2 linked regions of the Gloeocapsopsis sp. IPPAS B-1203 genome follow. The protein of the gene in region 1 interacts with the protein of each later gene in a pairwise test. Links are inferred from orthologs where the notes say so. Each region holds a gene or a part of one and is shown in the gene's direction. Other genes may lie near its edges.

Evidence for each region.
Region 2: the proteins of secD (region 1) and pheT interact in binary tests that used the Escherichia coli proteins (3 or more experiments, as listed by UniProt). The link is inferred for Gloeocapsopsis sp. IPPAS B-1203 from one-to-one orthologs.

Annotation. Positions count from the first base shown.
Region 1 is NZ_PEIG01000002.1:307,198-314,723, reverse strand. Bases 3,129-6,128 are described here. They hold secD (protein translocase subunit SecD), read left to right. Parts: upstream 3,129-3,920; coding sequence 3,921-5,336; downstream 5,337-6,128. Other genes in these bases: secF (protein translocase subunit SecF), read left to right, coding at 5,374-6,128; CSQ79_RS04815 (alpha-ketoacid dehydrogenase subunit beta), read left to right, coding at 3,129-3,868. Also shown: CSQ79_RS04825 (PstS family phosphate ABC transporter substrate-binding protein), read right to left, coding at 1-605; CSQ79_RS04820 (succinate dehydrogenase/fumarate reductase flavoprotein subunit), read right to left, coding at 869-2,596; more of CSQ79_RS04815, read left to right, coding at 2,885-3,128; more of secF, read left to right, coding at 6,129-6,345; CSQ79_RS04800 (hypothetical protein), read left to right, coding at 6,391-6,801; CSQ79_RS04795 (DUF29 domain-containing protein), read right to left, coding at 6,826-7,311. UniProt on the Escherichia coli protein: Part of the Sec protein translocase complex. Interacts with the SecYEG preprotein conducting channel. SecDF uses the proton motive force (PMF) to complete protein translocation after the ATP-dependent function of SecA.
Region 2 is NZ_PEIG01000010.1:47,498-55,061, forward strand. The notes cover bases 2,549-5,586. They hold pheT (phenylalanine--tRNA ligase subunit beta), read left to right. Parts: upstream 2,549-2,864; coding sequence 2,865-5,309; downstream 5,310-5,586. Other genes in these bases: CSQ79_RS17690 (hypothetical protein), read left to right, coding at 2,549-2,665; CSQ79_RS17700 (YciI family protein), read left to right, coding at 5,332-5,586. Outside these bases: CSQ79_RS17680 (serine/threonine-protein kinase), read right to left, coding at 1-882; CSQ79_RS17685 (hypothetical protein), read left to right, coding at 1,337-2,272; more of CSQ79_RS17690, read left to right, coding at 2,438-2,548; more of CSQ79_RS17700, read left to right, coding at 5,587-5,601; CSQ79_RS17705 (cobalt-precorrin-6A reductase), read right to left, coding at 5,707-6,528; CSQ79_RS28955 (hypothetical protein), read right to left, coding at 6,536-6,724; CSQ79_RS28010 (hypothetical protein), read right to left, coding at 6,754-6,894; CSQ79_RS17715 (mannose-1-phosphate guanyltransferase), read left to right, coding at 7,091-7,564.

The DNA of each region.
Region 1 (7,526 bases):
AGGTCTGGTCCTCCAACTTGGCTCCAGTTGGTAATTGTTCCTTGATAGATTTGCCGCAACTGCTCAGTCGTTAATCCTGCGACTGTTAGTGAATGGTTCACGGCTACTGCTACACCATCAACTCCAACAGGACTTTGCTCTAGTACAATACCTCGCTCTTTGGCGATTGCCGCTTCTGTTGCTGTTAAGGGACGAGAAGTTTGAGCTATGTCTATCTTTCCGTCAAGCAACATTTGAATGCCTGTCCTTGAACTGGGAACACCTTCACCAGGAGATACGTAACGCAGTTGTAATTCTGGACGTGCATTTTGAATTTGTGCATCTACCAGCTGTCTAATCGCCGCCCAAGCTGGACTACCACCATAGTTAAATGTACCAGTCGGTACTGCTGCAACTGACTGAAAGTTTGCTCCATCGTTCGCAACTGAAGCAACACCTGAATTTTGAGTTGCGGCGTCGTTACTCATGAATAAACGTGGTCTCAACCACCACAAGACACCACCAATCACGACAAGTGTTAACACTTTACCAATGATTAGCCCTCTAATCAGCAGGACAACATCTTTGCTTAACCGATTCCGCGTTTGTTCTCCATTATCAGTCATTGCCGATCTTCTTTAAAATGAGGGAGCAATTTAAACTTAAAATGTCTTCTAATAAATAAAATTACCTTAAGCTGAGAAGTTTACGTAACAACATGGAATACTATGTATCTAAAGTTAACATAGTCCGAGGTTAGTTTATGCAAGCCCACCGTTAACTAAAATTGCCAATTGAAGAATACTAATTACTTTCAGAAGCTGACTCTGCTAGGAATTCCCCACTTTCTCAACCCTAGAGATAGAATCGCCACTCATTTAATAGAACTCTAATACTTTCTTTCTTGCGGTTCAAACATTGTAATTGTAACAGGTCGATATTGTAGATCAATTCCGGCTGGGGAATAGTAAGCCATTGTATGTTTGAGAAAATCGCTATCATTGCGCTGCGCGTAATCTTCGCGGTAGTGTGCGCCGCGACTTTCTTGACGATTTAAGGCAGCTGCAAGAATGATTCTACCTACGACGAATAAACTTTGCAGTTCTAATGCTTCAACAATTTCTGTGTTCCAACATATGCTTTTGTCGTCTAAGTAAATATCCGAATATCGCTGTTGTAATTGTTGTATTTGTTGCAAGCCTTCTTGCATAATTTCGGCAGTGCGAAAGACACCACAATGCTGCGTCATGCAGTCTTGAAAAGCAGTACGAACTTGGTTGATTCGGTACTTGCCTGGTTGCTCGAGTAAGGCTTGCAGGCGACGCTGGGCTTCTGTAATGTAACGTTGCTCGTCAATTGCAGGTAACTTGCGATTTTGCACATACTGCGCGATCGCTTTCCCCGTTCGGCGTCCATAGACAACACATTCAAGCAGTGAATTACTTCCCAGACGATTTGCACCATGCACCGAGACACACGCACACTCACCAGCAGCAAAGAAGCCATCAACTAAATTGTCTCCACTACTGCGGACTTGCCCATCGGTATTAACAGGAATTCCCCCCATTGAATAATGCACCGTAGGACGCACCGGCATCGGTTGATGTACTGCATCAATACCAACTAAGCGGTGGGCTTCTTCCCAACAGAAAGGAACGCGGCTCATAATTTTTTCTGGTCCCATGTGGCGCAGATCGAGATACACAAATGGTCCTCCTGCACTTCCATCAGCATGAATCCCGCGTCCGGCGCGAATTTCTCTGGCGATCGCACGAGATGTAATATCGCGCGGTGCTAATTCCATGCGACTCGGCGCATAATTTGCCATAAAGCGATCGCCTTCACTGTTAATCAGATACGCACCTTCACCGCGTACAGCTTCCGAAATCAAAACGCCTACTGGATATAAACCTGTGGGATGAAATTGTACAAACTCCATATCTTCCAAAGGTAAACCAGCCATTGCCGTCATGGCCAAACCATCACCTGTGGAAGCATAATCATTCGATGTAGTATTGTAGACGCGACCATAACCACCAGTCGCAAACATCACGGCTTTAGCGCGGACTACTTCAAGTTGTCCATCAAGAATGTTGTACGTAACGATACCCTTAGCTTGACCATCTTCTAAAATCAAGCGCAGGACATACCACTCATCGTAAATCTGGACGCCATATCGTCGTAAATTGTTAACGAGTTCGTGTAGAATTGCATGACCAGTTTTATCAGCTGCGTAGCAAGTACGGTTGTGCGAGTGTCCCCCAAAAGCACGTTGCGCGATTCGCCCATCAGGTAAACGAGAAAACAGCACCCCCATATGTTCCAAATCAATCACCACATCAGGTGCTTCTTTTGCTAATAGTTCTACCGCATCTTGATCGGCTAAGTAGTCGGAACCTTTAACAGTATCAAATGCATGAGCTTCCCAAGTATCACTATCGTCAACATTTTTGAGCGTTGCGGCAATTCCGCCTTGTGCTGCAACCGAGTGCGAACGAATCGGGTGTGTTTTGGCAACAACAGCAACGTCTAATTTTGGATCAGTGCGGGCAATTTCTACCGCTGCACGACATCCCGCTAATCCACCACCTACAATAACAACATCGTGTTCGAGCATGATTTAGTATAAAATTTTTGTTTTTAATTTAACGCGAATTCACAAAGGTAGCCCAGCGACTCCCTTCGCGGCTTAAAAACAAAGCTCACCTCCGTGGATTAATGCGAAGATAAAAGCTGTAGAAACCTGTGAAGACAGGTTTTGTCTGTATAGCAGCGGTTTCAACCGCTCTCTAACCCCTCGCCCCTCGCTCCTAGTTCCAAGTGCGATCGCCCACAGCATTCATAAATCATGGCAAAAGGTTAATATTATAGACTAACCGATTAACTATTCCACCTCCTTGCATTCATGGCAGAAACACTCTTTTTTAATGCGCTACGTGCCGCCATTGATGAAGAAATGGCACGCGATGCTACTGTATTTGTTCTTGGTGAAGACGTCGGACATTATGGCGGTTCGTATAAAGTGACGAAAGACCTTTACAAAAAGTATGGCGAACTGCGATTACTCGACACGCCCATTGCCGAAAATAGTTTTACTGGAATGGCTGTAGGAGCCGCAATGACCGGATTGCGACCGATTGTTGAAGGTATGAATATGGGGTTTCTACTCCTTGCTTTTAACCAAATTGCAAACAATGCCGGAATGCTGCGCTATACTTCTGGCGGTAACTTCAAAATTCCGATGGTAATTCGCGGTCCTGGCGGTGTGGGTAGACAACTCGGTGCAGAACACTCACAAAGGCTAGAGGCTTATTTTCAGGCAGTTCCAGGGCTAAAAATTGTTGCCTGCTCCACTCCTTATAACGCTAAGGGATTACTCAAATCAGCAATTCGCGATGAGAATCCAGTATTATTTTTTGAACACGTACTGCTGTACAACTTAAAAGAAGATTTACCAGAAACTGAATATTTGTTGCCTTTAGATAAAGCCGAAGTCGTTCGTCAAGGGAAAGATGTGACAATTTTGACGTACTCGCGGATGCGTCATCATGTGCTCCAAGCGGTAAAAACTTTAGAAAAGAATGGTTTTGACCCTGAAGTCATCGATTTAATTTCACTCAAACCTTTAGATTTTGATACGATTGGTGACTCGATTCGGAAAACACATCGTGTCATTATTGTGGAAGAGTGTATGCGCACAGGAGGTATTGGTGCTGAACTGGTTGCCTCAATTAACGATCGCCTCTTCGACGAACTCGATGCACCTGTATTGCGCTTGTCTTCCCAAGATATTCCCACACCATACAACGGGGCTTTAGAGCGATTGACAATTGTTCAACCAGAGCAAATTATTGAAGCAGTCGAGAAGATGGTGGCATTGCGGATTTAGCAATGCATTTTTAAAACGTTATCATAGCGTTTGTCGCAGACAAATTTAGAGTATGCAAAGACAGCGATCGCTATTGGCTTTGATCGTAGTATTGGTAATCGCTGCTATTGTGGCGATCGCCAGACTTCCGATTTCCTTGGGATTAGATCTTCAAGGTGGTTCGCAGCTAACAATTCAAGTGCAACCAACAGCAGAGATTCCCCAAATCACTGACCGCGAACTAGAAGCCGTTCAGAGTGTTATTGAAAATCGAATTAATGGTTTAGGTGTTTCGGAACCAGTCGTCCAAACTGTAGGGCAAGATCAAATACTTGTCCAACTCCCTGGTGTCAGCAATCCAGAACAAGCCGAACGAGTGCTTGGAGGAACTGCACAGTTAGAGTTTCGCACGCAACGACCAGGTACAGAAGCCCAGTTATTTGCCGAACAGCAAGTCAGATTAGGATTGCTAGCCAAACAGCAAGAATTAAGAGCAACAAACAATACTACAGAAATTCAGCAAAATCAAGAAGCGATTGAGCGCAGTAATGCAGCGATCGCTCAACTATTTGAAAGCACAAATCCTCCCCTAACAGGTAGAAACCTTGAAGATGCGTACGGACAACCGACACAAGCACCCAACAACTGGGAAGTAGGAATTCGTTTTGATTCACCTGGTGCTGAACTGTTTGCCCAACTCACCCGCGATCTTGCTGGAACTGGACGCAGTATTGGTATCTTTCTTGACAATGAATTAATTAGCGCACCTACCGTTGGTCCGCAATTTGCTCAAACTGGGATCACAGGAGGATCAGCAGTCATTACAGGTCGCTTTACTGCCCAAGAAGCGAACGATTTGGCAATTCAATTACGAGGTGGTGCATTACCTGTACCTGTAGAAATTGTTGAAAATCGCACTGTTGGTGCCACTTTAGGAAGAGACAGCATCCAACGCAGTATCTATGCTGGTATCGGTGGTTTGATCTTGGTGTTGATCTTCATGGTCGTTTACTATCGAGTTCCTGGCATCATTGCAGATTTATCTTTGTGTGTTTATGCTTTACTGACGTGGGCTAGTTTTGCTTTACTTGGTGTCACCTTGACACTTCCTGGCATTGCGGGTTTTATTCTCAGTATTGGCATGGCAGTTGACGCCAATGTACTCATTTTTGAGCGGACACGTGAGGAACTTCGTGCTGGTAAGTCGCTGTATCGTTCTGTGGAATCGGGATTTTACCGTGCTTTTTCCAGCATTTTAGATAGTAATGTCACAACTTGGATTGCTTGTGCAGCTTTGTTCTGGTTAGGAGCAGGTTTAGTTCGTGGTTTTGCCTTAACTTTGGCACTAGGAATTGCCGTGAGTATGTTTACAGCAATTACCTGTAGTCGTACCCTCATGTTTATCGCAATTAGCTTACCTTCATTGCGTAAGCCAGAATTGTATTGTCCAAACCTGCCAACAGTTCGGAGGGCAGAGGTAGCTCGATGAACTCGCGATCTTAGACTGGAGGGGCATAGATATCACAATGAAACTAAGTATTAATCAATCGCGAAAACTATGGTGGGCAATTTCTGCTGTAGCGATTATTACTGGAATAGCTGCAATGCTAATTTCTTGGCAGCAAATCGGCGCACCATTACGTCCTAGTTTGGATTTTGTCGGTGGTACGCGCTTACAACTCGAACGAGATTGCAGTCAACCAAATAATTGTGCTCAACCAATAGATATTACTGCGGTGCGCGAAGTTCTAGCAGCCCAAGGACTTGCTAATAGCAGCATTCAGATTTTGGGACAAGAACAACAAGGTATCTCAATTCGCACGAGTACCTTAGATGTAGAGCAACGTACCCAGTTGCAAGATGCACTTAGTCAAAGAATTGGTGCTTTCGATCCGCAATCGACTCAGATCGACACAGTAGGTCCAACAATTGGTCGCCAATTATTATCTTCTGGATTGCTGGCGTTGATTGTTTCTTTTGGTGGTATTATCGTTTACATTAGTTTACGGTTTCAGTTAGACTTTGCCGTATTTGCAATTACTGCCCTACTTCATGATGTGCTGTTCACAGCAGGGGTTTTTGCAATTTTAGGCTTAGTATGGGGTGTTGAGGTAGATAGTTTATTTATCGTTGCTTTACTCACAATCACGGGTTTTTCAGTCAACGATACTGTCGTCATCTATGACCGAATTCGGGAAATATTAAAAGTAAATCCCGATCGCTCGATTAGTGAAATTGTTGATGATGCTGTTAATCAGACTTTAGCCAGATCGATCAATACGACATTAACAACAATGCTCGCACTATTCGCAATTTTTCTATTTGGTGGAGAAACTTTAAAGAATTTTGCCTTAGCTTTGATTATCGGCTTTATTTGCGGTGCTTATTCTAGTATTTTTATCGCCAGTACTCTCCTTTCTTGGTGGCGCGAACGTCATGGTCAGCGTTTAGCAACACAAAGCACAGCAGTGATTGATTCACCACCAGAAGATACTTAACAATGCATTCTTTTTGTCAGCTTGCAGTAGTATCCTACCCTCACTATGGTTCAACCAGATCAGCCACACTATAACAATCTCAGTGAATACCGCGACAAAACTTTTAAACAGCAAGTACACAAGCTACATCAATTAACTGTGTACGGTAGATGGTTGTTTGTCGGAATATTGTGGTTAACAATTGGTTTATTGAGCTTGTGGGGGTTACGTGGGGAAATTGCTTTGTGGCAACAATATTTTACTTGGGTAGCAGTGCGCTATGGCTTGTATTATAACCCAATACCTACCCTGGGTTTAGCAATTTGTGTTGGCATGACTTTGGGTGTCTTGGTATGGCAAAGTCGTAATATCCTTTGGGGAATACCATCGCAAGAAAAGCGCCGTTTAGAACAACAAGTACAGCGCATTCGTCAACAGGGTCCGAGTCACCCATTATGGAAATGGGTTTGTCAATAAGCAAGTGAATACTCTCAAAGCAAATTATTCATCTGCGATCGCTTCTGGAAAGAAACTTGAATTCAGCACTTGATCTAATGAGTAAGAACACTCTAACGGGAAAGTTTTCTTAGGCAATCCTGTCTCATCTATTGCTGCTTCACGAGCATCCAAGTAACATTCATCAAAAACATCTTCTTTATGAATATGTTTTATAAGTACTGGATATTTTCTACACAGCTTTTTGATTTGTCTTCTCGCATCTTTGATAGATATTTCCCAACTACTGCTTTTTAATTTGGGTTGGTATTGCCACTTAAGTACGTGTAACAGTAATCGCTCTAGCTGACTTTCAATAGCATCTCGCTCTCTGCGCCCCAAATCACGCACCTCTTCAATTAAGTGAATCAAGTCTAGTTCGCTGAATCTTTCTTGTTCTAATAACAAGGCTTGCTCGTCAGACCATGCGACAAAATCGCGATAGTATAAGTCGCTATGCGAAGTTGAATGTATAGGTTTTGTTCGAGTCATTGGCTAATTCTCTTATGAGGTGCGCTTTTCAATGATCACTTGTTTCACTTGCCAAGCGATCGCTTTTATTATATTGATTTTAGTTTTTTATCAAAGCGGGCAGCGAGAATCGAACTCGCATCAATAGCTTGGAAGGCTTAAAACAAAATGTGAACAATTCAAGACCTGAGAACGTTACAGGCTTTGGTAGACTTTCCGCGTGCTGCAACTGGTAG
Region 2 (7,564 bases), on another replicon or contig:
TAGTGCCGTTAAGACATCATTAGGAGATTGGTAACGATGTCGTACAGCACCTTCTAGCATTTTTTGTAAAACTTCGCGGAAGCGATCGCTAATTTGTACTTTGTTTTGCCAAAGCATTTCTCCAGTTGAGGAATTGTAGTCAAGATCTTTAGGAGATTTGCCCGTAAGCAGATAAATACAAGTCACTCCCAAAGCATAAACGTCACTTGCATAAACGGGGCGCATCGCGAGTTGTTCGGGAGGTGCAAAACCTGGAGTTCCAACCGCAAAAGCTGTTAAAGCTGTATGTTCTGACATACTCGTTGTTTGACTGACTTGGTCTTTCACAGCACCAAAATCAATCAAAACGAGTTTACAATCCTCATGACGTCGAATAATGTTTGCTGGTTTGATATCTCGGTGGATAACCTGTTGGCTGTGGAGATACTGCAACGTTGGCAGAAGTTCGCTCAAAAATTGCTTGACTCCAACTTCACTAAAAGGACCAGAGCGTTTGATTTCCTGTTGCAGCGTTAAGCCATTAATGTACTCTTGAATTAAATAAAACTGTTCGGTGTCTTCAAAGTAGTCGAGTAGCCTTGGTACTTGAGGATGACTACCAATCTTGCCTAAAGTTTTAGCTTCCCTAGCAAATAGTTTTCGCGCCATGTCTAAGGCTTCTGACGATGTTGCTGAAGGTCGTAATTGCTTGATCACGCACTTCGGTTCACCAGGTAACGTCACATCTTGGGCTAAAAACGTTGCTCCAAAACCACCTTGGGCTAAAGCTTGCAGTGCCCGATAGCGATCGCGTAACAATAATTGAGCACCACAGGTTGCACACGTCTGGCAGGAACTTGAGTTTTGCGGATGGGAACAATCAGGATTTAGGCAATAGCTCATATGAGCGTTACTCGCTGCTTCAGGTAATACTGGGAGCGATCGCACCCTGCTTCAATTATTCAAAGAAAAATAATCAACAACCACCTGATTTATACGGAAAATTAGAGATCAGGGAAAAGAGATCTGGGGAGGCTGGGAAGTCGGGGAGATAAAAAGATGGGGAAACTGGAAGTGCCACTCTTTCACCCGCTCCTTGACGCTAGTTACTATCAGAGGATACCTCTACAACGCACTGGCTCCTCCTTGCCTCTCTATTCACTTAATCCCCTTGCCTACCACAGGCAAGATGCCTGCCCTGCTATCGGATCACTCTAAAACTTATAACTTTAGATTAACTATGTGTTTGGCGTTGTCCCCCCTCAGTTAGGTGTAAGTCCTTTTTTGTAATCGTTAAATTGGCAATAGTCAAATTGCCACAAATTGTTGATAAATACTTTACTTAAAGGAAAAAGAAATGACTGAGAATAAGCAACCAGTGGATAAGTCTGATGAGAATAGTGAACCCAATATACAGCAACAAGAAGATCAGCCAAGCAGCTCAGGTATTGGCGCGGCAGCAGCTGGAGCGGCTGTGGGTGCTATACTTGGCGGTCGTACTGGAGGAATCGTTGGTGCTGTAGCAGGTGCAGCAGCAGGGGCGATGGCTGGTAGGGGAACAGCTGAGGCTGTCAATAAGACTGTAGAAGGTGTAGTAGACGCCGTAGAGAGTGTAGCCGACAATGTAAACGAAACTGTAGAAGGTGTAGGCGAAGCAGTAAAAGATACAGCTGAGTATGTTAAGCCTTCTGTAAAGGGCGCAGTAGATTCAGTCAAGGAAACAGTTGAGGAAGCAAGACCCTCCATAGTTGACACAGCAGAAGCAGTCAAGGAAACAGTGCAGGAGTCCAAACCCTCTGTTGTAGAAGCTGTTAAATCTGCATCCGAGGAGGCTAAGCCAGCTGTCAGAAGTGTCTCAGAATCTGTAAAAGGTGTAGTAGACTCAACCAAAAAGACAGTTGAGGAGGCAAGACCCTCCATAGTTGACACAGCAGAAGCAGTCAAGGAAACAGTGCAGGAGTCCAAACCCTCTGTTGTAGAAGCTGTTAAATCTGCATCCAAGGAGGCTAAGCCAGCGGTCAGAAGTGTCTCAGAATCTGTAAAAGGTGCAGTTGAAGATGTTAAACCAGCCGTACAGAATGCTGCAAACTCAGCCACGGATGCAACAAAAAGTGTTGCAGACTCAGCCAAACGTGCAAGTAAGGAGGTCAAACCATCCTCAGTAGAGAAAAAGCAAGTTGAGCTACCCAGAATAACTACAGACACCGAAACGCTAGGTGCTTCTAGTGAAGCAGACTTCTCTGAAGGGAAAGTTATTCCGGTAGAAATTCGCGATCAGAGAACTGATGTGTAGCAGCAAACCTTTCAGGCAAGAAGACATTAACAGATATTGTTAAGTTAAGTTGGCGTGAGACAGTTTAGCCAAGATTATCTCAAAAATCTTTCTTGCCCTGATTAAATACTTTGGCTAGGGTAGTAATAAGTATCGGAACAGAAAACTGATTTAAGGATTATATCCTTGGCGAAACGGGTAGTTGTACTTACAACAGTCCTTTATTCCTGTTTAGTGTTCCGTTGCTTGTTGCAGCATATCAACAGTATTATTGCGCAAAATAACTTGCAACAAGTTGCCCAACGGTTTGCAGGAGAACTCAGTGACAATGAATTGCCACTGCCTCAAATACCCTGGATGGTTAAACTCGATGGCAGCTATATCTACTTCTTTCAGTTTAAGCAGACAGGCTGAATATTTGCTTGAAAGGTTCCTATTACCATGCAGTTTGCTGCGATGAAGCAGGTAGCAAAGTGATTGAGCAGCAAAGATTCTTAGTTGCATTCGGCTATATGAATTGGAGCACATCAAATGGTTTCGCTGGCACGGCAATGTATGCAAAGCTTTGCAATTTGATAAGATAGTCTGGCTGAAGTTTAAGCAAGCATACTCCATGCGTATTTCTCTGAATTGGTTGCAAGAACTGGTTGAGTTGACTCTTTCTCCAGAAGAATTGGCGGAAACGTTAACAATGGCAGGGTTTGAAGTAGAAGAAATTGAAGATCGTCGTACTTGGGCAGAGGGAGTGGTTGTCGGAAAAGTACTGGAGTGTCAACGCCATCCCAATGCTGATAAACTCAGTGTCACGACAGTAGATGTGGGAACTGCTTCTTCAGAACTATTAAATATAGTCTGCGGTGCGTCTAACGTGCGGGCGGGAATTTATGTGCCGGTCGCGTTAGTTGGTACTTATCTGCCCAAAATTGACGTCAAAATCAAAGCAGCAAAACTACGCGGAGTACGCTCTGAAGGCATGATTTGTTCTTTAGCTGAGTTGGGATTAGCTAAAGAATCTGCAGGAATTCATATTTTTGAGCAGGAAGTGCCATTAGGTAGTGATGTTCGCCCATTGCTTGGCTTAGATGATGTCATTCTTGACTTGACAGCAACGGCAAATCGTGCTGATGCATTAAGTATGGTTGGTGTAGCACGAGAGGTCGCTGCAATTACAGGTAAAACAGTGCGATTACCAGCAGCACAGGAAAGCTCAATCTCAGCTGGTAAAAAGAATTTAACTATTAATATCGTAGAATCACAAGCTTGCCCTGCTTACATGGGTACGGCGATCGAATCTCTAAAAATTGCTCCTTCACCAGCATGGTTACAACAGCGATTGCAAGCCGCAGGAATTCGCCCAATCAATAATGTTGTCGATATTACAAACTACATTGTGCTGGAATGGGGTCAACCGCTACATGCTTTTGATCGCGATCGCCTTTTAGCTGTTAGTGAAACTCAATCAGAATTAACGATCGGTGTCCGATTCGCACAAGCTGGCGAAACACTAAAAACGCTGGACGGTCAAACGCGCACGCTTTCCAATCAAGCTTTACTGATTACCGCGCACGATAAACCAGTTGCTTTAGCAGGGGTTATGGGAGGCGAAGCAACAGAAGTGCATGAAGGTACTCAAAACCTCGTTCTAGAAGCTGCACTCTTCGATCCTGTCGCAATTCGTCGTTCTGCACGGAGCCAAGGTTTACGTACAGAAGCTTCAGCAAGGTACGAACGGGGAATTAACGCTGCTGAATTAGAGCTAGCCTGTCGTCGCGCTTTAATGCTTATGCGTGAATTAGCTGGAGGTGTTGTTGTACAACAGCAGTTTGCTGATGCACGTCCCGAAGTTGGTGCGCTGTCACGTTCGATTGAACTACGTCTTAACCGCGTCAACCAGGTTTTAGGACCAATAGACTTAGGAGAGACTACAGGCGAATTACAATCAGAAGATATTCAGCAAATTCTTACCGCACTCGGATGTCAAGTCAAACCATCACCTGAACAAAAAGTCTTGAGTGTAACAGTTCCGCCATATCGTCACCGCGATTTAGAGCGCGAAATTGACTTGATTGAAGAAATTTCACGGTTGTATGGTTACGATCGCTTTTGCGACACTTTACCTGAAAAAACAGAGCCTGGCTATCTTTCCCTAGAACAGCAACTCACTCGCCAACTCCGCGAAGCTTTCCGCGCTGCTGGATTGACAGAATTGATTCATTATTCATTAGGTAAGCCAGGACAAGATCGACAAATTGTACTCACCAACCCAATTTTTGTTGAATATTCAGCACTGCGCACAGATTTAATTTCTGGCTTGATTGATGCTTTTCAGTACAACCTAGAGCAAGGTAATGGCAGCTTGAATGGTTTTGAAATTGGGCGCATTTTCTGGCAAGAAGAAGATGGCTTGCTCGAAGCTGAGGCTTTAGGTGGAATTTTAGGTGGAGATGTCACTCAAGGTAAGTGGACGTCAGGTGGAAAAGAACATCCTTTGACTTGGTTTGAAGCTAAGGGCGTTCTAGAAAGTGTCTTTCAACGCTTGGGCTTGAAGGTGGAGTTTCAACCCAGTCATCAAGACTCCCGCTTGCATCCAGGACGTACTGCATCGTTATGGTTGCAGGGTAATCGATTAGGTGATTTTGGACAAGTCCATCCTCAATTACGTCAAGAAAAAGGCTTACCAGATGCGGTTTATGTATTTCAACTTGATTTAGATGTGATTTTAGATTATTGGGATCGCGACGAAGTTTTAGTCCCAAGATTCCGTCCGTATTCTACTTATCCAGCTTCACCTAGAGATATCGCATTTTTCGCTCATCTAGAAGTCTCTGTTGCGGAAATAAAACGCGCGATCGCCCTTGCAGCCGGAGAATTACTCGAATCGGTGGAATTGTTTGATGAATATCGCGGCGAACACGTCCCACAAGGACAAAGAAGTTTGGCGTTTCGCTTGGTGTATCGCGCTCAAAACCGGACTCTAACAGATGAGGACATCGAACCTGTACACCAGAAAGTGCGAGAATCTTTAGTAGAAAAATTTGGCGTAAATCTACGCAGTTGAGTTTGCAAATTACTGGAAGACTATGCCTAAGTACGTAATGTGGGGAAGTTACTGCGATAATGTACTAGAAAAACGCGCTCCTTATCGACAGGCTCATCTCGACGGCCTGGCTGCACAAAAAGAATCTGGAGTGTTGATTACAATCGGTCCAACAAAGGATTTAACAAAGGTTTTTGGCATTTACGAAGCTGAGGATGCAGCAACAGTCCATCAACTTGTTGAAGCCGATCCTTATTGGAAAAATGGAGTTTGGACTGAGTACTCTATTAAAGAGTGGATTCAAGCTTTTTAAGTAGGTCGATTGACATCAACCGCAGGTGCTCTGCTACTTCCTTCGGAGCTACCCAGACGAATTGTTGCGAATTTATTTGCCAAGCCTAGCTAAGGTTAATATCAATTAACTGTAAAGGCTTGGGTTGAGGTGCTGACGACAAAAATCTAATACAACAGATAAATCGCTAGTTTGTTGTGGATAATTAACTATTGGTCTACTTATTGTGATTAAAGGAATACCTAGTTGAGTTGCGACAAGACGTTTAATATCTTCACCTCCTGGTTTTCCTGAAGCTTTGGTAATCACGAGTTGAATTTGCCATTGACGCCAAAGTGCGAGTTCTAATTCAGCAGAAATGGGAGGACGCAGACAAATTAATCGATCTGGGGTAAACCCTGCTTGCGCTGCTGCTGTCATGGCGATCGCTGAAGGGAGAATTCGGGCAAATAATGTTGCGCGATCGTGCCAAGCTTGAAACGTCTGTAGCGGTCGATATCCCACAGTTAACAATACTCGCTTATTCTGTAAGTAGTTTGTTGCTAGTAAAGCTTCAAAACTATCGAAATTCTCGCTCGCACTTTCTGTGCTAGATAGCAATATTGGGCGTTCATAGCGGAGGTAAGGTATCTGTAGTTGTTGTGCAGCCGCGATCGCATTGTGTGAAACTTCCACAGCATAAGGATGAGACGCATCAACAATCGCCTTAATTTGTTGTTGTTGAATAAATTCTAGAGTTTGAGCTAAAGTTAAACGCCCTACCCAGATTGTTAAACACGATGCAGAACGATAAAGCGATCGCGCAGATTCAGTTGTTACAGAAACAATACAACAGACATTTTCTGGTGCGATCGCCTGAGTAATTTTGATGCTTTCTTGAGTTCCGCCAATCAGCCACAACTTGCCATGATGACAAACTTGCAGTGACTGATTGAAAGCCGTACTCATGCGCGTACTAGCCCTTGAGTGCTTTCCTGAAATTTTGTCGATAAGACTTATTGGAGAGCAACAATGCTGGCCATAATAGTGATAGAGATAATCGATTAGAAAAACTACGCGAGAAGGTAGTGCGATGAAACCCATTCCAGAATTTCCAAGCACCTATTGCATATGCAATAACAACTAACCAATAAATGAAGTTCATTCTCAGCAACCACCTGTACAACTCATTGATTAAGTAAAAGCTGGTATCTTCAGCGGTGACAAATGTCCTCTTCCACTATCTTTAGTGTAGAGTAGCTTACAGAAATCATTACAGCGATCGCGTAAGTAGCTTTGAGTTAGTTGTAGCTCAAAAGCATAGTAACTTGCCACTCATCGTCGAGTATAGGCGCGTAGTTGTACACCCCTACACTGACATATGTGCCTAATGAAGTTTACGCTTAACGGATGTATCTTGTGGAAGTACCTTAAGTTTCAACATACATAGGAAACTAGAACAAGACTTGCTTTTTTGCCAGAGTCATTGGCTGTGTGTCAGTGACGAGTGCAAATCAATTAAGGAGGAATTATGCGTGCAGTGCTGATGGCTGGAGGGTCTGGAACGCGGTTAAGACCGCTGACTTGCGACCTTCCTAAACCGATGGTACCTATTTTAAACAGACCAATTGCGGAACATATCACTAACCTTCTCAAACGGCACCAAATAACTGAGGTTATTGCCACACTTCATTATTTACCTGACGTCATTCGCGATTATTTTCAAGATGGTAGTGACTTTGGCGTGCAAATGACCTATGCCGTTGAAGAAGATCAACCGCTAGGTACCGCAGGCTGCGTCAAAAATATCGCGGAATTTCTCGATGAAACGTTTTTAGTGATTAGCGGCGATAGCGTTACAGACTTCGATCTCACAGCAGCCATTGAGTTTCATAAACGCAAACAAGCAAAAGCGACATTAGTGCTGACCCGCGTTCCTAACCCAATTGAGTTTGGGGTAGTCATTACCGACGAAAACTATCACATTCGGAGATTTTTAGAAAAG